Regions from separate parts of the Stenotrophomonas maltophilia group sp. P373 genome, predicted to be linked through region 2. Evidence: predicted binding sites of a transcription regulator. Region 2 holds the regulator's gene; the other holds the start of a gene.
The links. Region 2 encodes FliA, which starts transcription of late flagellar genes. Its sites were predicted from a motif close to TAAAGTTTNNCNNNCNNNGGCCGATAA; they were not measured.

Region 1 (11,451 bases), 1.8 Mb from region 2:
TCGCGCATGGCGAAGACGTTCATCGCGCGCTGGGCGGTGCCTGGCACATTCGTGCGTGGCCTGTGCGTGATGGTGGCGGGTGTGTTGTTGATGGCGCTCGCTGCGGAGTTGCCACTGTCATTCGCCAGCGTCGTGCTGCCCATGTGGGGCATCGCGGTGGGGCTGGTGATGGTGGTTTCGGTGGCTGCCAACGGCGCGTTGAGTGAGTTTGCCGATGCGTCGGGTATGGCGGTGGCGCTCTACTACGCGATGCAGAGCCTGATCGTGGCCTGCTTCGGAACACTGGCTACGGTGCTGCTGCCGGGCGATACGGTATGGCCGCTGGTGGCCTATGGGCTGTTGCTGCCAGTGGCCAGCCTGGTCGCCGCGGCGATGTTGCGCGGCTGCCGCTAGCCTCGGCCGGTGATAAAAAAAGGGCGGCCATCAGGCCGCCCCAATCCTTCATGAGAACACGTGACGGGAACTAGAAGCGCACCGACCAGCGCACATTCGCACTGTGGTCGCGGCTTTCACTGCCGTACTGGCCGCTGTAGCCCAGTTCCAGCTGCTGGCGCTCGGTCAGCCAGGCCGACAGGCCCAGTTCGGCCACCACCGCGTTGTCGGCGATCGGCGCGCCGTTGACCGCAAACGTCGTGCTTCCGTTGGCGAAGGCCAGGTTGGCGACCTGGCTGCGATCACCGGAAGCGCGGCGATAGCCGACGCCACCGCGCAGGTGCAGCCAGCTCTCCTGCTGGAACGAAGCCTTCAGTCCCTTGTCGAAGCGCACGCCGGCAGTGGCAATCGTGGTTCCGGTATCGTCCACCTTGCCCTGCAGTGCCGCTGCTCCACCGTGTTCGTTGACGCGCTTGAGGTCCACTTCGACACGTGCGACCTGCAGGTAGGGCTCCAGCCCGGCTTCCGGGCCACCGAAGCGGTAGCCGGCTTCGATGAAGGCCTGGCGGGTGCGGGCGTCGTAGCGCGCGCTCAGGCTGTCGCTGAAGCCTGCGAAGGCGACATCACGCGTACTCTTCACCTCGTGCTTGCTCCACGCCACACCACCGCGCAGGCCGAAACCGCCCCAGTTGTGGCTGGCGTAGGCACCGAAGTGGGTGTTGTCGATCTTCGACTTGGCGCGACGCTCCTGCTGCTTCACGTCGGTGCGGCCCGTGCCGGCCAACACGCCGACCTGCCAGCCGGAGAACTCGCGGTCGATGCCGACCAGCAGGCCGTTGCTGTTGGCTTCGGTGCGGGCAGTGTTGACATCACCGTCCAGCTTGCTGTTGCCACCGATGGCCTGCACCCATGCACCCGTCGCGTCACCCACGTCGCTACCGGGTGCGGCGGCGCCGGCACGGCGTGACAACGCGGCATCGCGCACGTAGCGGCTGCCCTCGACCAGGGCGATGGCCGTGGCCGGATGCAGCTCGCCGCTGAGGCCGTCGAGCACGCCTCCGAGCTGCTGCGGGAACAGCTGCGTCAGCGGTTTGGGCAGACCCTGGGCGATCGGCAGCAGGTCGGCGGCCGCTGCCACTGCACGCTGGTTGGGCGTGTTGGCAGCCGTGGTCAGTGAAGCGCCACGGGCGACGTCGATGCGCGTGCCGTTGGTACCGTAGGCCAGGCTGAACTGCAGGAACGGGGAAAACGCGCTGAAGTCGGTCTTGGCGAACTGGCCGTTGACGCCTCCGTCGGCACGCAGGAAGTTGAACTGCTCGCCGAGGTAGTACACGCCCGGCTCCGGCAGCGCGACCAGCGTGCCGCCAAGGGTGGCGGTGCCGGTCACGTGCAACTGGTCACTGCGGCCACCCGGGGCCAGCTCGGCGGCATAGACGCCAGTGGCGCCCTGCACGTAGTTGCCGTTGATGGTCAGCGTGCCGATCGAGTTGCCCGGCGCGATGAGGCCGTCCACGCGGGTATTGCCGAGCGTGCCGACGCCCTTCAGCAGGCCATTGGCGCCGACCGTGGTGGTGCCGCCGGTCTGCGTGCCGTTGAAGGACACCACGCCGCCGCTGATCACCAGGTTGCTGTTGTTCAGCACGCCGCTGGCGCTGACCGTGCTCACGCCACCGGTAGTGGTCAGTGCGGTGGAGACCAGGCTGCCGTTGAGCAGCAACTGGCCACCCTGTACCTCGACTGCCGAGGTGAGGGTGTTGGTGCCGTTCAATTCCAGCGTACCGTCCTGCAGTACCGCGCCGTTGAAGCTGTTGTTGCCGCTCAGGCGCAGCCAGCCGATACCGGATTTGGTCAGCTTGCCAGGGCCACCGATGTCGTTGGTCCAGTTGTCCCAGGCATCGCCTTCCCAGACTTTCAGGCCGCCGGCTTTCTGGTTCATCACCACGTTGGTGTCCACGCGCAGCGAGCCATAGCCTTCGATGGCCTTCTTCAGATCCACCATGCCCCAGCCGTAGATCGGATCGATGCCCGCTGCACCCAGGTCGCGTGCGGTGGTCAGCAGCACGTCGCGGACCTGGGCGTTGTCCAGATAGGGGAAGCGCTCCATCAGCAGGCCGAGCGCGCCAGTGATGTGCGGCGCCGCCATCGATGTGCCCGTCTTGGTGCCATAGACATACTGGGTGTTCTCGCTGTCGATGATCAGCCGCACGTAGGCGGAGGTGTTTTCGATGCGGCCCTGGATATCCCCGGAAACGATGGTGCTGACGATGTCGGTGCCGGGTGCCGAGATGCACCAGTTGGCGGCAACGCCACAGATGCTGGAACTTCCATCGATCACGTAGTCCGTTTCGCCCGCAGCGGCGTTGGGCCGGCGGACGTTGGCCACGGCCAGCCAGTACGGTTCCAGTTCGGGCTTCCAGCGCGGCATGGCGGCCGTGATTCCGGCGACGGCGCCGCTGCCGTTGCCAGCCGACCAGACCTGGATGAGGGTGGAGCCCGGTGTATCGCCATTGCTGGCGTAGATGCTGCCGTACACGCCGTAGTCGGCACCGATGTTGGCGTACTGCTGGTCCAGCGCGGCGGCGGTCATGTTGCGCGTGGAGATGCCCCAGCTGTGGTTGATGGCACGCACGCCCTGCGCCTGGATCTGTGCATACATGTCCAGCGTGGCGGCGTCATCCGGATCGGTGCGGTACACCGCGCGCGGGCGATAGTAGTTGTCCGGATCCAGGCGCCACTCATAGTAGGTGTCGCCGAACACGCGGGCGGCGGTGAGATCCGCACCAAAGGCCACGCCATGCATGCCGGTGCCATTGCGGTTTGCGCCGATGGTGCCAAGCACATGCGTTCCGTGGTCGGCGTAGCTGAAGCCATAGGGCTGGCCGGCCGCGATCAGGCGTGCCGCGAGTGCGGCCGGAACGCCGGCACCGAGGCCATAGTAGTTGTAGCCGGGCTGTTCGCCGCGGGTCTGCCCGCAGGCACCGGTCCCCGCGACCACACCCGGCGTCGGGCAGTCGGCACCGATGGTGATGCTGGAGGTATTGCGTCCTGCAAACTCCGGATGCGCCAGTGCGGACCCCGAGTCGAACAGCGCCAGGCGCACACCCTTGCCGGTCAGGCCGCGTGCATAGGCGTAGTCCGCGCCCATCGCACCCAGGCCCCAATCGGCGTTGAACTCATCGCTGCGCCAGCTGGCCGGATCGCCCGGGTTGCCAAGAACGGCGGTGCTGCTGGCGGCAGGTGCAGCGGCCGTCGCTGCGGGTGCAGCGTTGGCAGCAGGCTGTGCCCATGCAGCCTGCATCTGGCGCTGCTGCTGCCAGGCCTCGAGTGATTCGCTGGCCATGGCCGGCAGTGCAGCGGCCAGCAGCAGCGAGCTGGCGACGGCAAGCGCCAGCGGGCGGTGCGACAGGGAGCGGGACGAACGGCCGTACAGCGGGTGATTCATCGGACAACTTCCTTGGTTGACGGACATCAAGGCCGTTAACGCAAAGGCATGGCGATATCCCCCAGTAATGTGAAGGGATTTTTATGAACGTGTTAATCTTCTGTGATCGGTGCAAGACGTGGCTCCGCCGGGCCGGGCACCGCGACCTTTCTTGCCGAGGCCTTGGGGCCGTCCATGCGTAACGCATTGCGTAAACCACAGTTGGCGATATTGGGTAGTGCCGATCCTGGCAGCGACGCGTTCGAGCGCGCAGCTGAAGCAGGGCGTTTCCTGGCCGTGCAGGGCATCACGCTGGTCAGCGGCTGTGGCAGTGCCGCTACGCGGGTAGCTGCCGAGCAGGCAGTAGCCGCCGGTGGCCAGGTGCTCAGCGTGATCCCGGAAAGCGGCATGCCGGTAGCCGATTGGCCCGCCACGGTGGTGGTGCCCTGTGGCATGGGCGATGCGCGCAACCTGATCATGGCCCTGGCCGGTGATGCCTGCATCGTGATCGGCGGGCGCGCCGGTACGATCTCGGAGGTTTGCCTGGCCTGGCTGCACAAGCGGCCGCTGCTGCCGCTTGTGGGGGCCGGTGGCTGGTCCGATGCGCTGCCGGACAACCCGCCGGACGAGCGCGGCAATTCGCCGATCCTGCCGTGGCGCAACATTGATGAGCTGGCCGGACAGCTGCGTGTGCTGGGGTTGCTGCACCGCTGAGTCGAGCGGCATCGGCCTTCACCCAGCGTCCCGTGTGCAGCGCTAAGGTGGCCCGGCCTGGGCTCACCAGGCTAATCAAGGAGCGATGTCGATGCGTACTTTCAGGAAAGTGATCGCCGGTGTTGTGTTGGCGTTGGCCTGCAGCGGCTCGGTGGCCGTGGCCGGACCGGTCCAGCCCTGCGATCTGCCCTGCTGGAAGGCTTACCAGGCATGTGTGTCCGGTGGTGGTGATGCCATGGAATGCCAGTACGAATACGATCGATGTGTCATGGAGCGCTGCGGCGCGGTGTAAGCCCAGCCATGCTCGGCTGAAGACGGGCCTCGTCCGTGGCGGGGCTCTTCTGTTCGTGCGCAAGGTCGGGCAGTCTCGACACATTCTTCCTGGTGGAGTGGAACATGGCCGTCAAGCGTGTCGTCGCCAACATCGCCACGTCCGATCCCTCACGTGCCGCTGCGTTCTATGGCGAGCTGCTCGGCATGCCGGTGGTGATGGACCATGGCTGGATCGTCACCCATGGCGGGCAGAGCAGTGCGCTGGCCCAGGTCAGCTTCGCCAGTGAAGGAGGCTCGGGCACGCCGGTGCCGGACCTGTCGATCGAAGTGGACAATCTGCAGGACGTGCTGCAGCGCATGCGCGCGGCCGGCATCGCGCTGGAATATGGCCCGGCCGACGAACCCTGGGGCGTGCGGCGCTTCTTCGTCCGCGATCCGTTCGGTCGGCTGTTGAACATCCTCGCCCACGCCTGAGCGGTGGATGGTGCCTCAGCCACGCCTGACGGTGCGCGCGGGACGATGACCGTCTAACGGCGTGCTGGCCCTGCTCGCGGCATTCGGGCTGCTCCGGTAGCACAGGCGCGCCTGAACGCGCCGCGGTCAGCTCTGCTGGCGTTGTGGACCGTCCCTCGTTGGCGTCGCTTCGGCCGCTTGCCGCTGTTGCCGTGCATTGGCGTGGCGAGCGTGCCCGCCTTCGCGGCCGATCGCTGCCATGTGCTGGCGGTTGCGGCTGATCGCCTCGCCGCCCTTGCGGCCGGCCACGCGTGCCTCGGCTGGGCTGAACTCATGTGCATTGCCGGACGCATGCGCGGCGCGTCCTCCCTTTGCGGCGATCGCGCGCTGCTTGTCCTGGTCCATCGAGGCGAAGCCACGATGGGAAGTGCCGTGGTGCTGGCCGGCCATGGGAAGGCTCCCGTTGCATGGAAGGGAAGCTCATCCTTGCCGGTGCCCGGCTAACGGAGTGTCCGCATCGGTGCGGCTGCCTTCACGTCGCACCGTACTGCTTTTCACGGCGCAGGTACGCTGCTGCGCGCGCCGCCCTGCGTGGCTAGGACGAACTGCACCCTTCACCTAGGCCGGACAGCCGGCCGCGCAGTGCGCACGCTGGAGCTGCGCCTGGGCAACGGCGGCTGGACCTTCCTCAGCGAAATCGAAATGGCCGCAGAGCAGAAGGCTTCAGGGCCGGCGGGCGTCCTGCAGGCGCTGCGCGAAGGGCCGCTGTGCGAGCGCTGCAAGGGCGTCGCGCAGCACCTGCTCCAGCGGCTGCCCCAGATCGGCATCGAGGCTGCGCGCCGCTACGGCAGTGGCCTGCCATTGCGCCTGCAGCGCAGGCATCGCGCGCTGTGCGCGGGGGCTCAACTGCAGGATGCGTTCACGTCCGTCGTCGCCGCTGGACGCGTGCAGCCAACCATCACGCACCATCGCCGCCGCGGTCTGGCTGAGCGCCGAATGGCTGAGCCCGCAGGCCGATGCCAGGTCCTTGATCCGGCAGGGGCCCTGCGCCATCAGCGTGCGCAGCACCGGCGTGTAGCGGGGCCGGTAGTCCAGTTGCAGGTCCCGGTAGGCCTGTTCGACCGCCGGGTCCAGCTGGTCGAGCAGGGCGCGCAGCAACGTACCGAGCGTGGCGTGTTGGAGATCCATGACCAGAATGATATATAAGCACTTATATATCTTCAACGCGGAGGTGGTTGATGACCGTGTCTTGGATGCTCGCTGCTTTGCTGGCAGCGGCCTGCCCGGCGCAGGACGGAGTGCTGCGCGCGGCGGCCACCGCCGTGCAGGCGCAGTACCTTGACGAGGCGGAGGGCGCCCGTATCGCCGATGCCCTGCGCACCTGGTCGGTGCAGCAGCGCTATGCGGACAGCTGTTCGGATCCGGTTGCGTTCAGCGCACGCCTGAACCAGGACCTGGACATGTTCGATGGCCACTTCCACGTTGAACGCGTGGACGCAGCGGCCGGCCAGGACGATTGGTTGATGGCCTGGCGCGCCGATGCCCGCAGCAATGGTGCCGGCGTGCGCGAGGTGCGGGTGATGGAGGGCAACATTGGTTACCTGCGCCTGAGTACCTTCTATCCGCTGGATCTGGCGCGCCCGAAGTTCGCTGCGGCCCTTGCCCTGCTGGCCGAGACCGATGGCCTGGTGCTGGATCTGCGCCAGAACGGGGGCGGCGACGATGCAAGTGCCGACCTGCTGGTACGCACGCTGCTGGACGCGAAGATCGACGCGGTGCAGCAGCTGGACCAGCGCGGCCGGCGCACGCCGGTACTGCTGCCGCCTGCCAGCCTGCCTGCGTACCTGAAACCGCTGGTGGTGCTGATCGACCGCCGCACCGGTTCGGCGGCCGAGTTCGTCGCCTATTCGCTGCAGGCACTGGGCCGCGCGCGGATTGTCGGCACGCGCAGTGGCGGTGCCGCGCATATGTTTGGTGATCCTGTGCTGCTGCCCGATGGCTATCAGATCAGTATTCCCGACCGGCAACCCATCAATCTGCGTACCGGTGGAAACTGGGAACGTACTGGCGTGAGGCCCGATGTGGCCGGCGGCGACGATCCGCTGTTCATCGCGCGGCAACTGCTGGCGCCTGCGAAGTCGTCAAGATGAACGCACGATTGCATGGCTGTCCTATCGCGGATGCGCGATTGCATGCCTAGAATCGAAGCATCCCGGTAGTTCCCGGGCGCTTCGAGTGAATGGACTCAATGAAGATTCTGTTGACCGGCAGTTCCGGCCGCATCGGGCGCGCGATCTTCGGTGCGTTGGCGGCCGCCCACGAAGTGGTGGGGCTGGACCGCAGTCCGTTTGCCACCACGCGCATCATTGCCGATGTCAGCGATCGGCAGGCCGTCGCGCGCGCGGTGCAGGGCATGGATGCAGTCATCCATACCGCGGCCCTGCATGCCCCGCATGTCGGCCTGGTGCCGGATGCGGTGTTCCAGCAGATCAACGTGGAGGCCACCGCACACCTGCTGCAGGCTGCACGCGAAGCAGGAGCACGGCGCTTCGTGCTGACCAGCACCACTGCGTTGTATGGCCATGCCGTGGTGGCCGGTGGCTGCCGTTGGATCGACGAAGACACCGAGCCGCTGCCGCGCACGATCTACCACCGTACCAAGCTGCAGGCAGAGACCCTGGCCGAAGCCGCCGCCACGCCGGGCTTCAGCGTTCGCGTGCTGCGCATGGGCCGGTGTTTCCCGGAACCGCCCGAACGGATGGCGATGTTCCGCCTGCATCGCGGCATCGACGCCCGCGATGTGGCCAGCGCACATGCTGCACTGCTGCTCGACGAAGGCGCCCCGTTCGCGCGCTACCTCGCCTGTGCGCCGACGCCGTTCCGGCGCGAGGACTGCCTGGAGCTGGCCACGCACCCGCGCAGCGTGCTGGCCCGTCGCGCGCCGCAGCTGCTGGCCGAGTTCGAACGCCGTGGTTGGCCGCTGCCATTGAGCATCGACCGTGTCTACGACAGTGCCCGCCTGCGCAGCGAGCTGGGCTGGCAACCGTGCTTCGGGCCAGACGACGTGCTGCAGCAGTATGCCGTCGGCAGCATCGAGGTACTGCCGCGGGCACAGTGGATCAAGGACCGCGTGGCCGAGTGAGGGCATCGCGAGGGGGGGGGCGCTGAGCCGAGCCTGAGCGGATTCAGGAATGTGCAGGCCGCCCGCCTCAACCTCGTTGGCGGGCGGCCGCTAACCCAGTGCGCTTCCAGCGCCGGGCGCGCCCCGGCGGCCGGTGGCCTGCGCGACAGATCGCGCGCCTGCGCGGTGCCCTCGTGGTGCCGGTCGTCCTGAACTGCCTTGCGGACCCTCCCATGTCTTCTTCCCGCTCTGCCACTGCCCAACGCCCAGGCAGCATCGCCCACAAGTTGATGCTGGGCACCGCCGTGATCGCGCTGCTGTGCTTCGGCCTGACCGCCTTCCTGATCTACCGACAGGCCAGCGCCAGTCTGATCAGCGCCTCGCGCCAGACCATGACCAGCGAGGCCAACGCCGAGGCGCGCCAGGTGGCAGCTGATCTGGGCACCGCTTTCGCCAGCAATGACGCCATGGTCGAGGCCGTGCTGGCCCAGCGTGCCCGTGGTGACATACCCGACCGCGCCAGCCTGGCGGCGGTGCTCGGCGAACAGCTGCGTGCTCATCCTCAATGGCTGGGCAAGAGCACCATGTGGGAGGCCGATGCCTTCGACGGCAAGGATGCGGAGTTCGTCAATTCCGAAGCACACGATGCCACCGGCCGCTACATGAGCTACTGGGCCTGGCAAGACGGCAAACCGCAGCAGTCGGTGATGACCGACTACACCGAGACTGCCAGCGGTTCCGGTGACTGGTACATGGTGCCCAGCCGCGACAAGCTGCCCAAGGTCAGCGAACCTTACGCCTATGACATCGCCGGCCAGAAGGTGCTCATGAGCACCCTGAGCACGCCGATCATCGAGAACGGCAGATTCCTGGGCGTGTTCACCGTCGACTTCTCGCTGGCAGCGCTGCAGAAGCACCTGTCAACGCTGAAGCCGATGGGGGCTGGCCGCGTCGAACTGCTGTCGCCCAAGGGCGTGGTGCTGGCCTCGGCCAATGCCGCCGAGATCGGCAAGCCGCGCAACGATGCCCTGACCCGCAGCATGCTGGCCGACATCGCCGCCGACCGTCCGTTCGAGGCCTTCAGCCCCGACGCGGCCGGCAACGTACGCGTGTATGTGCCGCTGCGCGTGGGCGACGCCCCGCAACGCTTCGCGCTGGGCGTGGTGATGCCGCATGCGGTGATCGTGTCTGAGGCACGCCAGCTGCTGTGGCTGACCCTGCTGGTCGGCGTGATCGCCGCGCTGACCCTCAGCGCCGGCGTCTACGTGCTGCTGCGCCGCCTGGCGATCCGCCCGTTGGCCGAAGCGGTACGCGTGGCCGGTGATGTCGCCGCCGGCAAGCTGGACAGCACGCTGCCGGCGCGCAGCAACGACGAAGTGGGGCGCCTGCTGGACGCAATGCAGGGCATGCGTGGGCAGTTGCAGTCGGTGATGGCTGCGCAGGCCGAAATGGCGCGCCGGCACGATGCCGGTGAACTCAGCTATCGCATGGATGCTGCGGCCTTCCCGGGCGAGTACGGCCGCATGGTGGCCGACAGCAACCAGCTGGTGGCCTCCAGCAATGCGGTCACCCAGCGCCTGGTTGAAGTGATGCAGCGCTATGCCGTGGGCGACCTCAGCGTGGACATGGAAGTGCTGCCGGGCGAGAAGGCGGTGTTCACTGCCGCAATGGCGACCACCAAGCGCAACCTGGCCGCGATCAACGAGCAGATCCAGCAACTGGCCGCCGCCGCCGCCGCCGGTGACTTCGCCGTGCGCGGTGATGCACTGCGCTTCGAACATGATTTCCGCCGCATGGTGGAGACCCTGAACACAATGATGCAGGTCAGCGACCACAACCTGGCGGCACTGTCGACGCTGCTGCGCGCGATCGCCGCCGGTGACCTCAGTGCGCGCATGCAGGGCGACTTCCACGGCGTGTTTGCGGTGATGCGCGACGATGCCAACAGCACCGTGCAGCAGCTGACCCAGATCGTCGGCCAGATCCAGCAGTCGGCGGCCAGCATCCGCCTGGCCGCCGGTGAGATCGCCGCCGGCAACAGTGACCTGTCGCGCCGCACCGAGCAGCAGGCCGCCAACCTGGAGGAAACCGCCGCGTCGATGGAAGAACTGACCTCCACCGTGCGCCAGAACGCCGACCATGCGCTGCAGGCAAATACGCTGGCCGGTTCCGCAGCGGGCGTGGCCAGCGAAGGCGGCCAGGTGGTCAGCCAGGTGGTGCACACCATGGAGCAGATCGAGGCGTCTTCGCAGCGCATCGCCGAGATCATCTCGGTGATCGATGGCATTGCGTTCCAGACCAACATCCTGGCGTTGAACGCCGCAGTGGAAGCGGCGCGCGCCGGTGAACAGGGCCGTGGCTTCGCAGTGGTGGCCAGTGAAGTGCGGGCGCTGGCGCAGCGCTCGGCGGGTGCTGCCAAGGAGATCAAGGAGCTGATCGACGCCTCGGTGGCCCAGGTCGGTGCCGGCGCGCAGCTGGTGCACGGTGCGGGGCGCACCATGCAGGACATCGTCGGTCAGGTCGGCCGGGTCAACGAGATCATGGCCGAGATCTCGGCCGCGTCGCGCGAACAGTCTGCCGGCATCGAGCAGGTCAACCAGACCGTAGTGCAGATGGACGAAACCACCCAGCAGAACGCCGCGCTGGTGGAGGAAGCCAGTGCCGCCGCCCGTGCGATGGAGGAGCAGGCCGAGCAGCTGGCAGTGGCGGTGTCGCGCTTCCGCCTGCAGGCCGAGCCGGAGGGCATGGCCCGCCGCGTGGCCTGATGCCGGAAACGAAGACGCCCGGCGGCTGCCGGGCGTCGCATGCATCCTTGCCGCGCATCCTGCGCAGGTCTGATGGCTCAGAACATTCCTTCAAACGGATTCCAGCTGGCGCGTCCTTCCACCTTTTCCAGGTAGTAGCTGTAGTTGGTGCTGGAGGCGACCAGCAGGTTCATGGCGATGAACAGCATGCGCCCGACGACATCCGGCAGGAACATGCTGACGATGGCCAGCGCAATGTTGATGCCGATCACCACCAGTGCCTTGCGCCACATGCCGAGAATCAGCAGGTAGATGGCACCGAAGAACAACGCGAAGAAGTTCAGGTTGATCTT
Region 2 (11,451 bases):
CGCGGCGGGCGTCACATCCAGCCACTGGCGCAGATCGACCAGTGGCAGCGTGTGCGAACGGCGGTCGAGCACGGCGCGGCCATCGAACCAGCCCAGCGAGGTGCGCGGTGCGTGCAGCACTTCCATCACGCGCGCCAGCGGCAGCGCATAGACGTCTTCGCCGGCCTGCACCAGCAGGGTCGGCAGGATCGCCAGGGTGAGCGGCACTCGGATCAGGAAGCGGCTGCCGCGGCCCAGCTCCGACTGGATCTGGATCTGGCCACTCAGTTCGCGGATGCGCGACTGCACCACGTCCATGCCAACGCCGCGGCCGGAGATATCCGTGACCTGCTGTTTGGTCGAGAAGCCGGGCAGGAACACCAGGTGCAGGCACTCCTCGCTGCTCAGGCGGGCGGCGGCCTCCGGATCGATCAGGCCCTTCTCGCGTGCCTTCGCGCGCAGCTTTTCCGGGTCGATGCCGGCGCCATCGTCCTGCACCTCGATGCTGACGTAGTCACCTTCCTGCTGCGCCGACAACCGCACATGGCCCATCCGCGGCTTGCCCTGTGCTTCGCGCAGGTCGGGCATTTCCACGCCATGGTCGATGGCGTTGCGGACCAGGTGCACCAGCGGGTCGGCCAGCGCTTCGACCAGGTTGCGGTCGAGCTCGGTCTCGGCGCCGATCAGCTCCAGGTCCACTTCCTTCTTCAGCGAGCGGGCAACGTCTCGGGCGACCTTGGGGAAGCGCGAGAAGACCTTGCCCACCGGCTGCATGCGGGTACGCATCACCGCCGACTGCAGGCGCGCGGTGGCGATGTCCAGGGTGGACACGGCGCGGTCCAGTTCCTCGTCGCGCAGGCGCGCACGCAGGGTCTTGAGCCGGTTGCGTGACAGCACCAGTTCGCCGATCAGATTGACGATCGCGTCCAGGCGCTTGGTGTCCACGCGCACGGTGTGTTCGGCCTCGGCCAGCGGCTTGGCGGCCGGCTTGGTCGCCGCTGCAGGTGCCGGTGCGGCCGGTGCGGCCAGTGGGCGTGGTGCCGCGATCGGTGCGGGCGCTGCCGCAGCGATGGGCTTGGCGCCGGGTGCGGCGCCACCGTGCAGCTGGTCGAGCAGGGCTTCGAACTCGTCTTCGCTGATCAGGCCGTCGTCGGCCTTCCTTGCCGGCGCCACCGCAGTCGGTGCGTTGCCGCCGTGCAGCTGGTCGAGCAGGGCCTCGAACTCGTCGTCGGTGATCAGGTCGCTGCCACCCGCAGCGGGAGCTGCTGCGGCGGCGGGTGCAGCCACGGCACCGCCATGCATGTCGAACTGGGCGATCAGCTCCGGCGGCGCATAGCCCGGCTCGGTGCCGGAGGAAACTGCATCCAGCATCGCTTGCAGGTAGTCCAGCGATTGCTGGGCGGCATCGAAGTGATGGGCCTGCAGCACGGCCTGGCCCGCGCGCGCGATGCCCAGCGCTTCTTCGGCGGCGTGGCACAACTCGACCATGGCGGTGACGCCGAGGAAGCCGGCGCCGCCCTTGAGCGTGTGGTAGCCCCGGAACACCGCGTTGAGTTGCTCGGTGTCCTGTGGTGCCTGCTCCAGCGACACCAGCTGTTCGCCCAGGCGATCCAGGATTTCCTGCGCCTCGATGATGAAATCGGCAGTGATGTCGTCGGATACCGCGCTCATGCTTACAGCCCCAGGTCCGACAGCAGGTCGTCGGCGTCGTTCTGCGAGACCGCGTGGCGGTCCAGTCCCTTCAGTGCCGGCCCGGCCAGTTCCGGATCGGTGCGATGCTGTTCCGGCGGCAGGCCGAGCGCGCCGAAGCCCTCATGCACACGGCGGACGATGCCGACCACGCGACGGATGATCTGCCCCGTCAGGTCCTGGTAGCTCTGGGTCAGGGCGATCTCGGTGAGGTTGTGGCGGATGCGCTCGAGCTGTGCATCCTGGCCCGGCTGCAGGCCTTCGGCGCGCAGCTGTTCGGTCAGGCTGCGGCATTCCTCGGCCAGGTCCAGGGTGCGGTGCGTTGCCTGTTCGGTCATCGCCACCACGTGGTCCAGGCGTGCGCAGGCATCGTCCAGTTCGCCGGCCTCGCTGGGCACGGTCGGCAGTTCACCCAGGGCCTGCCCGAGCTCGCGGGCCAGCCGCGAGAGGCCGCTCATCATCGGCTGCGTGCGCAGCGCGACCAGTCCGTCGATGCGTTGCCGCCAGGCGGTTTCGTCACCGGACTCCAGTGCGTCCAGTGCTTCCTGCAGGCGCAGGGCGAGGGCATTCCTGTCGACCGTGGTATCCATCAGGCACTGGCCGCCAGGCGTTCGAAGATCTTGCCGAGCTTCTCTTCCAGCGTCTGCGCGGTGAACGGCTTGATGATGTAGCCGTTCACGCCGTTCTGGGCCGCTTCGATGATCTGCTCGCGCTTGGCTTCGGCGGTGACCATCAGCACCGGCAGGGTCTTCAGCTTGGCGTCGGCACGAATCGCCTTGAGCAGCTCGATGCCGGTCATGACCGGCATGTTCCAGTCGGTGACCACGAAATCGAACGGCTGGCTCTGCAGCAGCGACAGCGCGGCATGCCCGTCCTCGGCTTCGGCGGTGTTGGTGAAGCCCAGATCGCCCAGCAGGTTCTTGACGATGCGACGCATGGTCGAGAAGTCGTCGACGATCAGGATGCGCATGTTCTTGTTCAAAGCAGAGTTCCTTTGTTGTTCATTCCGGGCGGCCGGGGGCAGCTGCCTCGGGGATGTTCATTCTTCGAGGCCGGCGTCGACGGCCTCGAATACCTTCAGCCGGCCGCGCAGGCGCAGCACGGCCTGGCCGTGGATCTGGCAGACCCGCGACTCGCTTACGCCTAGCACCGCGCCGATCTCCTTCAGGTTGAGTTCCTGCTCGTAGTAGAGCGAGAGCACCAGCTGTTCGCGCTCGGGCAGATGGCCGATGGCCTTGCCCAGCTCGCGGCCGAACTCGCTGCGCTCCAGCACCTGCTGCGGGGTCGGGCCACCCTGTGCGACCGTGTCCAGCTCGCCCTGGTCCTCAATGCGCGACTCCAGGCTCAGCACCTGGCCACGCGCGGCGTCTTCCATCAGGCGCAGGTATTCGGGCAGTGGCATCTCCATCGCGGCGGCCACTTCGGTGGCGCTGGCGGCGCGGCCGCTGCTCTGTTCCAGGCGGCGGATGGTGGCCGCAGCATCGCGTGCACGGCGGTGCACCGAGCGCGGCACCCAGTCGCCACGGCGGATCTCGTCGATCATCGAGCCACGGATACGGATCGAGGCATAGGTCTCGAACGAGGCGCCCTGGTCGGCGTCGTAGCTGCGCGAAGCCTCGATCAGGCCCATCATGCCCGCCTGGATCAGGTCGTCGACTTCGACGCTGGCCGGCAGGCGCGCGGCCAGATGGTGGGCGATGCGCCGCACCAGGTCCGAGTGCTGGGCGATGACCTCGTTGGCTGCCGAGCGCTGGACTTCCCTGTACTGGGCCGCGCCTTTCATGCCGCCACCCCGCGCTGCTTGAGGATGCGTTCGAGGAAGAACTCGACGCCGCCGCGTGGTTCGGTCGGCGCCTGCCAGCGGGCCGTGCGGCGCGCGATCTCGGTGATCGCCAGTGCGGACGGGCTGGACGGGTAGGCCTTCACCACCGGCTGCTGGCGCTGCACCGACAGGCGCAGCCAGTCATCCTGCGGCACGCAGCCCAGGTAGTTCAGCGAGACATCGGCGAGGAACTTCTCGCAGACGCGGGTCAGCTTCTCGTACAGCACGCGGCCCTCGTTGGGGTCGCGCACCATGTTGGCCACCACCTGGATGCGGTCCACGCCCCGTTCACGCGACAGCACCTTGATCAGCGCGTAGGCGTCGGTGATCGACGCCGGCTCGTCACAGACCACGACCACGGTGTCCTGCGCGGCCTGGCAGAAGGTCAGCACGCCGTCGGTGATGCCCGCGGCGGTGTCCACCACCATGATGTCCAGCTCGCGCTCCAGCTCGGAGAACACGTTGACCAGGCCGACGTGCTCGGCCGGGGCCAGCTCGGCCATGTGCCGGCGGCCGGACGCGGCCGGGACCACCAGCACGCCGTTCGGGCCTTCGACGATGACATCGTCCAGCGAGCAGCGGCCGGCCACCAGGTCGGCCAGCGTAAAGGTGGGGTTCAAGCCCAGGATCACGTCGATGTTGGCCAGGCCGAGGTCGGCGTCCAGCAGCAGCGTGCGCTTGCCCATGCCGGCCAGCGCCACGGCCAGGTTGGCCGACACGTTGGTCTTGCCCACGCCGCCCTTGCCGCCGGTCACGGCGATGGTGCGCACAGGGCCGAGCGGCTCGCTGCGGGTGGCCGACAGCGGGAAGGTCTTGGTCAGCTTGGCGTACTCACGCGACGGCATGGTTCAACTCCGGGTTGCAGGGCATATCGGCCGCTCGGCGCAAATCTTCAAGGCGAAGTACGAGATTGGCCGCACTTGCCCGGTGCAGGTCGTCCGGAACGTCCTGGCCATCGGTCACCCAGGTGATCGGCAGGGCATGGTCCACGGCCACCGACAGGGCGTTGCCGAAGCGGCCGGTTTCGTCCAGCTTGCTCAGCACCAGGCCCTGCAGGTTGGCGGCACCGAAGCGGCGGACCACCTCGTCCATGTCGCCGAAGCTGGTGTTGGCCGGCAGCACCAGCAGGGTGCGCACCTGGCGGGCGGCGCGCAGCCACTGCAGCTGGGCGGCCAGCGCGCGGTCGCGCGGGCCCAGCCCGGCGGTGTCGATCAGTACCAGCTTGTAGTCCTTCAGGCGTTCCAGCAGCTGGTCCAGGTCGGTGCCGCTGTTGGCCTCGTGGACGGCGATGCCGAGCTGCCTGCCATAGCCATACAGCTGCTCGCGGGCGCCGATGCGGGTGGTGTCGGTGGTGACCAGGGCGACGTCACGCGGCGCGTGCTTCTCGGCGAAGCGCGAGGCCAGCTTGGCGATGGTGGTGGTCTTGCCGGCGCCGGTCGGGCCTACCAGCGCGATCACGCCGCCTTCCTCCAGCGGGTCGACCGGGGCGATCGGCAGCTTGCGCGAGATCAGCCCCAGCATCAGGCCGCGGCCTCGGTGCGCCTCGGTCTCCAGCGGAATCTGCATGGCGACGTCGCGGGCCAGGCCAGCATCGAAGCCGTACTCGTCCATCAGGTCCAGCGCGGTGGCGCGCACCGGGCAGCCGCGCAGGCGCTCGTCGGTGAAGCGGTTCATTTCGCGCTCGATCACCTGGCGCATGCCGGCCACTTCCTGGCGCAGCTGGCGGATCTCGGCGTCGTCCTGGGCGACCACGGTCAGGACCGGGGCTGGGGCAAGCGTCGGCGTCGGTGCGGTTTCGACGGTGGCATCGGCCAACGCCGGTTCGCTTGCGGCGACCTCCGGCTGCGTTTCGGCCAGGGCTGCGGTCGGCAGCGGCGGCGGCTGCACGGCCGGGGCCGCGCTTTCGTGATGCGCCTCGTGCGGCGGGTCGATCTGGAAGCGGGCGCGGTTGGCCGGCGTGGCGCTGGCGGGTGCCGGTGCGACGATGGCTTCGGCGAACGGGGCGAAGATCTGGTCCGGCAGCGCCGGCTCATTGACGGCGGCGCGTGCCAGCGTGGCGGCAAAGCCGGTGCTGCCGCGGGTCGGCACGATCTCGTCGGCGCTGTCCAGGGTGCGGCCGGTAGCGCCCACTGCTGCACGGGCGAGGGCGGCCACCGCCGAGGTGGTGGCGGCAACCGGTTCCGGTGCCGGGGTGCTGCTGCGGCGGCGGGTGACGGCGGCGATCACCGCGTCGGCGGCGGTGCGCGGCTTGGGTGCCGGCGGCGGTGCGACGTCACGGCGCGAGGCTTCCAGTGCACGCTGTACCGCGCTCTCGTCGTAGTTGGCGGCGGCGACGATCTCGATGCCTTCCTCGATCCGGCGGTTGGACAGGATCACGGCGTCAGGACCATGTTCCTTGCGCACCAGGTTCATGGCCGAGCGCATGTCGGCGGCGACGAATCGTTTGATTTTCATGCTGTGGTCACGGGGCGAAGACGGCGGGGTGGCGGTCGGGGAACTCGGGTGGTCGGTGGTCTGCACGGTGCGGGTTCCCCTTGGTGTCTGTCAGTTGCGTTGGTTCGAAAGTGGTGTCTGTTTTCTGGCGCATCGGCGGGCGGGCGTCAGCTGATCGTTCCGACCAGCTTCAGGCGCTTGTCCTCCGGCACCTCGCTGTAGGCCAGGACCGACAGCGACGGAACGCTGTGGCGGACCAGGCGGGCCAGCGCGGCGCGCACCGGGCCAGGTACCAGCACGACCGCGGGCTCGTTGCGGGCTTCCTGCTTGCTGACACATTCGGCCAGGCTCTGGTGCAGTCGCTCAGCGAGTCCGGGTTCCAGCGCGGCGCCGTTGCCCTGCGTGGACTCCTGCAAGACACGTTCCAATTGCGGGTTGAGGGTGAACACCGGCAGCTCCGCCGACATTCCGGCGATCTCCTGCACGATGAAGCGGCCCAGTGCGGTGCGCACCGCGGCGGTCAGCACGGCCGGGTCCTGGCTGGCGGGCGCATGTTCGACCAGCGCTTCGGCGATCTTGCGCAGCTGGCGGATCGGAATGCGCTCCACCAGCAGGTTCTGCAGCACGCGCACCACCGCCGACAGCGGCAGCGCCTTGGGCGTCAGATCTTCGACGAGCTTGGGCGCGCTCTTGGCCAGGTTGGCCAGCAGGTGCTGCACTTCTTCGTGGCCGAGCAGTTCCGGCGCGTGTTCGCGGATCAAGTGCGACAGATGGGTGGCGACCACGGTGGCCGGGTCGACCACCGTGTAGCCCAGCGTTTCGGCCTGGGCGCGCTGGTGCGGCTGGATCCAGGTGGCATCCAGGCCGAACGCGGGATCCTTGCCGGCAATGCCCTCCAGTGCGCCGAGCGCGCTGCCTGGATCCAGGGCCAGCTCGCGGTCGGGGTGGATCTCGGCGGTGGCCACCGGTACGCCGTGCACCAGCACGCGGTAGCCGTTGGCGGGCAATTCCAGGTTGTCGCGGATGTGCACCGACGGGATCAGGAAGCCGACATCCTGGGTCAGCTTGCGACGCACACCCTTGATGCGCGCCATCAGTTCGCCGCCCTGGTTGCTGTCCACCAGCGGAATCAGCCGATAGCCGACCTCCAGGCCCAGCGGATCGACCGGGCGCAGTTCGTCCCAGCTCAGTTCGGCGGTGGGGGCCGCGGCGGTCGGGCGGCCGAGCGCAGTGAGCGCGGCGGCATCGGTGCCACTGCCTGTCGCATCGGCAGCCGGTGCCTTGGTCTTGCGATACAGCTTCCAGGCGATGAAGCCAAGGATCGAGGCCAGCGTCAGGAAAGCGACGTTGGGCATGCCCGGCACCAGGCCCACCAGGCCGATGATGCCGGCGGTGATCGCCAGCGCCCGGTACTGGCCGAACACCTGCCCGGTCATGGCCTGGGCCATGTCCTGCGAGCGCGAGGCGCGGGTGACCAGCATCGCCACCGCGCTGGAGACCAGCAGCGCCGGCAGCTGTGCCACCAGGCCGTCACCGATCGACAGCAGGGTATAGGTGGCGGCGGCTTCGCCGAACGGCATGCCATGCTGCAGCACGCCCACGGCCAGGCCGCCGAGCATGTTGATGAACAGGATCAGGATGCCGGCGATGGCGTCGCCGCGGATGAACTTGCTGGCACCGTCCATCGCACCGTAGAAGTCGGCTTCCTCGCGGACTTCCTCGCGGCGGAGCTTGGCTTCTTCACGCGTCAGCAAACCGGCGTTGAGGTCGGCGTCGATCGCCATCTGCTTGCCGGGCATCGCGTCCAGGATGAAGCGCGCGGTCACTTCCGAGACGCGGCCGGCGCCCTTGGTGATGACCACGAAGTTGATGATGGTCAGGATTGCGAAGACCACGATGCCGACCGCGTAGTTGCCGCCGATCACGAATTCACCGAAGGCGGCGATGACCTTGCCCGCGGCATCGTGCCCGTTCTGGCCATTGAGCAGGATCACGCGGGTGGAGGCCACGTTCAGCGCCAGCCGCAGCATGGTCGTGATCAACAGCACGATCGGGAAGATGGTGAAATCCAGCGGGCGCTTCACGTAGACCACCGCCAGCAGCACCATCAGCGAGATGGCGATGTTGAAGGTGAACAGCGCATCGAGGACAGGCGCGGCCAGTGGCACCACGACCATGGCCAGCAGGGCCAGCACGATCAGCGGCGCGCCAAGGCCCTGGCGGATCATTTCCAGGGCGCGGCGGGTGTTGAATCCGGTGGCGGGCTGGGCGCTCACGGGCGGCCTCCCTTGCCGAATTCATCCACCTGGATCTGCGGGGCGTCCGGCATCGGGCCAGTGCGCCAGGCGCGCAGCTGATAGACGTAGGACAGGACCTGGGCGACGGCCGAATACAGTCTCACGGGAATTTCCTTTCCGAGTTGGCCTTCCCGATACAAGGCGCGTGCCAAAGGCGGGGCGGAGACGATCGCGACCTTGTTGCCGTCGGCCACTTCACGGATGCGCAGGGCGGTCTCGTCCACGCCCAGCGCGACCACGGTGGGAGCGTTCATGGCGCCGCCTTCGTACTTCAGGGCCACCGCGTAATGGGTGGGGTTGACCACCACCACGTCGGCGGTGGGCACCGCTTCCATCATCCGGCGGTTGGCCATCTGCTGCTGCAGCTGGCGGATGCGGCCCTTCACCTCGGGGCTGCCTTCGCTTTCCTTCATTTCCCGGCGCAGTTCTTCACGGGTCATCTTCAGCTTGCGCATCCAGTTCCAGCGCTGGTATGGGGCGTCGATGGCGGCCAGCACCAGCATGGCGCCGGCGGTGGCCAGCAGCAGGCGCAGGGTGAAGCCGAGGCCGTCGGTGATGGCGGTCTCCAGCGGGTGGTGGATCAGCCCGCGCAGGGTGTCAAAGCCGGTCCAGACCACCAGGCCGGCGGCCACACCGACGAAGGCCACGCGCAGCAGCGACTTGGTGAACTCGGCAATGGCCTCCGGGCCGTACAGGCGCTTGAGCCCGCTCATCGGGTTCATGCGGTTGATGTCGGGCATCAACGCCTTCTGCGACCAGCGCAGGCCGCCCATCACCAGCGGGGCGACGAAGCTGGCCAGCAGGCAGACCAGCACCAGCGGTGCGATCACCAGCATGAACTGCAGCAGCAGGTCGCCGAAGTGGCCGAACAGTTCCTTCGGGTTCTGCCGCAGGCTCTGTTCCGGGCTCAGCGCCTGCTTCATCCAGGCGCTGGCGCCGCGTCCGATCGAGCCACTCATGGCCATCACCGCCAGCACGCCGGCGCCGAACACGGCGGCCGTGCCGAGCTCGCGCGAGCGCGGCAGGTTGCCCTGTTCGCGGGCGTCGCGCAGGCGTTTTTCGGTCGGTTGTTCGGTCTTTTCGCCGGCGGATTCGTTCTCGGACATCACGGGCACTGCGGCAGGGGTTGCCCAGGTGAGTGCAAGAACTGTTCCACGCGTGGCGTGGTGCTGCCGACCGCCGGTGTTGTAGGGTCGAGCCCACGCTCGGCTGCGGTTGGGTCCAGGCGAGAAGCGCAGCCGAGCGTCGGCTCGGCTCTACAGGAACGTGTCGCAGGAACTGTTGCGTGATGGGGCGCGCGCGGCCCGGTGTCAGCCGGGCGGGTGTTGCGGCGGTGGGCTCTGCGCCAGTTCCACCCGCGGCCGGGGCAGGTCGTGCAGTTGCATGAAGCGCGCCGCGTCGACCGGGCGGCCGAGCAGGTACCCCTGCAGGAAGTCGCAGCCCAGGCGCTCCAGGTAGGCGCGCTGCGCGGCGGTTTCCACGCCCTCGGCGACGATGTCCATGTCCAGTGCATGGCCCAGCGCCACGATCGCCGAGACGATCACCACGTCCTCCGCACTGTGTTCCAGGTCACGCACGAACGCGTGGTCGATCTTGATCTCCGTGGCGGGCAGCCGCTTCAGGTACAGCAGGCTGGAATAGCCGGTTCCGAAATCATCGATGGAGATGCCCACGCCCAGCGCCGACAGCGCCTGCAGCAGGCGAAGGCTGGTATCGGTATCGCGCATGACCGTGCTTTCGGTGATCTCCAGCACCAGGTGGCGCGGGGCAATGCCATAGCGTTCGATCACTTCACGCACATCCTGCAGCAGGTGTGGCGAACTGAACTGCACCGGCGACAGGTTCACCGACATCGACCAGCCTTCATGCCCGGCGTCGCGCCAGCGCCGCAGCTGCTGGCAGGCCTGGTCCAGTGCCCAGCGACCGATCTCGTTGATCGCGCCGCTGCGTTCGGCCAGGCGGATGAAGCGGTCCGGTGGGATCAGTCCGTGCTCCGGGTGTTTCCAGCGGATCAGCGCTTCGGCACCGGCCACCTTCTGGGTGGCCACGCGGATCTTCGGCTGATAGTGCAGGAACAGCTGCTCGCTGCCGATCGCACGGCGCAGGTCGGCCAGCAGCCGGAACTGCTGCTCGGCACTGTCGTTCATCCAGTCGGCGAACAGCACGAAGGCGTTGCGTCCGGATTCCTTGGCCTGGTACATCGCCGCGTCGGCGAAGGCCATCAGCTGGCGCTCGCTGGCAGCGTGGTCGGGGCAGATCGCCACGCCGATGCTGGCGGTCACTTGAAGTTCGTTGTCCGGCAGCAACGGGCCGCTGCCCACCGCCTGCAGGATGCGCCGGGCGAGGGTGGGCAGGTCCTCGTCGTGCTCGATGCGCACCACCAGCACGAATTCGTCACCGCCCAGACGGGCCAGCATGTCGTTGGGCCGGAGCAGCTGGCGGGTACGCTCGGCCACCGCCACCAGCAGTGCGTCGCCGGCCTGATGGCCGTAGGCATCATTGACCTGCTTGAATCCGTCCAGGTCCATGAACATCACCGCGAAACGGCTGCCGCCCTGTTCGGCTTCGGCCAGCGCCTGCACGATGCGCCGCTGCAGCAGCAGGCGGTTCGGCAGGCGGGTCAGCGGGTCGTGCAGTGCGGCCTGGGTCAATTCCTGCTGGGCATCGGTCAACGAGGTGCTCAGCATCGAGTTGCGAAGCCGCAGCAGCTGCGCCTCCACACGCTGGTCCAGCCACGAGACCACCAGCACCACCGCCAGGATCGCAACCGTCAACACCACCACCAGCATCGCCAGCCACTCGCTCTGCAGGCCATCACCGACCGCGGCGCCGCAGATGCTGCCTTCCGGGAAACGCGCGGCGGCCATGCCGGTGTAGTGCATGCCGACGATGGCCAGGCCGAGCAGGCCGGCGGCCGCCAACCGGTCACCGACGCGGGTGCGCTGCGCGCGCAGGCGGAACGCCACGTACAGCGCGGTCCACGAAGCGGCCACCGCCACCACCAGGGAGAGCAGCAGCCAGCCCGGGTCGTAGTCGATCCCGGGCTGCATGCGCATCGCTGCCATGCCGACGTAGTGCATGCCGGCAATGCCGGTGCCCATCAGCAGGGCACCACCGGCCAATCGAGGATGGGGCAGGGTACGCAGTGAGACCAGCCACAGTGCGAACACCGACGAGGCGATCGCCAGGGCCAGCGAGAGCAGGGTGATGGGCAGGTCGTAGCCCAGTGCA

Region 1: a site for FliA is predicted at 8,443-8,469, ahead of ACSYHF_RS17705 (methyl-accepting chemotaxis protein). Genes of this name have one in related genera too.

The regions. Positions count from the first base shown of each region.
Region 1 is NZ_CM129994.1:3,842,606-3,854,056, reverse strand. Features, by position in the region: gene cml (CmlA/FloR family chloramphenicol efflux MFS transporter) at 1-393, shown strand, start outside; gene ACSYHF_RS17745 (autotransporter domain-containing protein) at 464-3,814, opposite strand; gene ACSYHF_RS17740 (SLOG cluster 4 domain-containing protein) at 3,989-4,507, shown strand; gene ACSYHF_RS17735 (hypothetical protein) at 4,599-4,799, shown strand; gene ACSYHF_RS17730 (VOC family protein) at 4,904-5,254, shown strand; gene ACSYHF_RS17725 (KGG domain-containing protein) at 5,381-5,683, opposite strand; gene ACSYHF_RS17720 (MarR family winged helix-turn-helix transcriptional regulator) at 5,957-6,421, opposite strand; gene ACSYHF_RS17715 (S41 family peptidase) at 6,472-7,383, shown strand; gene ACSYHF_RS17710 (NAD-dependent epimerase/dehydratase family protein) at 7,482-8,375, shown strand; gene ACSYHF_RS17705 (methyl-accepting chemotaxis protein) at 8,588-11,119, shown strand; gene ACSYHF_RS17700 (DUF2628 domain-containing protein) at 11,197-11,451, opposite strand, start outside.
Region 2 is NZ_CM129994.1:2,052,489-2,063,939, forward strand. Features, by position in the region: gene ACSYHF_RS09480 (chemotaxis protein CheA) at 1-1,650, opposite strand, end outside; gene ACSYHF_RS09485 (protein phosphatase CheZ) at 1,653-2,258, opposite strand; gene cheY (chemotaxis response regulator CheY) at 2,258-2,650, opposite strand; gene ACSYHF_RS09495 (RNA polymerase sigma factor FliA) at 2,708-3,451, opposite strand; gene ACSYHF_RS09500 (MinD/ParA family ATP-binding protein) at 3,448-4,335, opposite strand; gene flhF (flagellar biosynthesis protein FlhF) at 4,322-5,944, opposite strand; gene flhA (flagellar biosynthesis protein FlhA) at 6,091-8,199, opposite strand; gene flhB (flagellar biosynthesis protein FlhB) at 8,196-9,326, opposite strand; gene ACSYHF_RS09520 (putative bifunctional diguanylate cyclase/phosphodiesterase) at 9,531-11,451, opposite strand, start outside.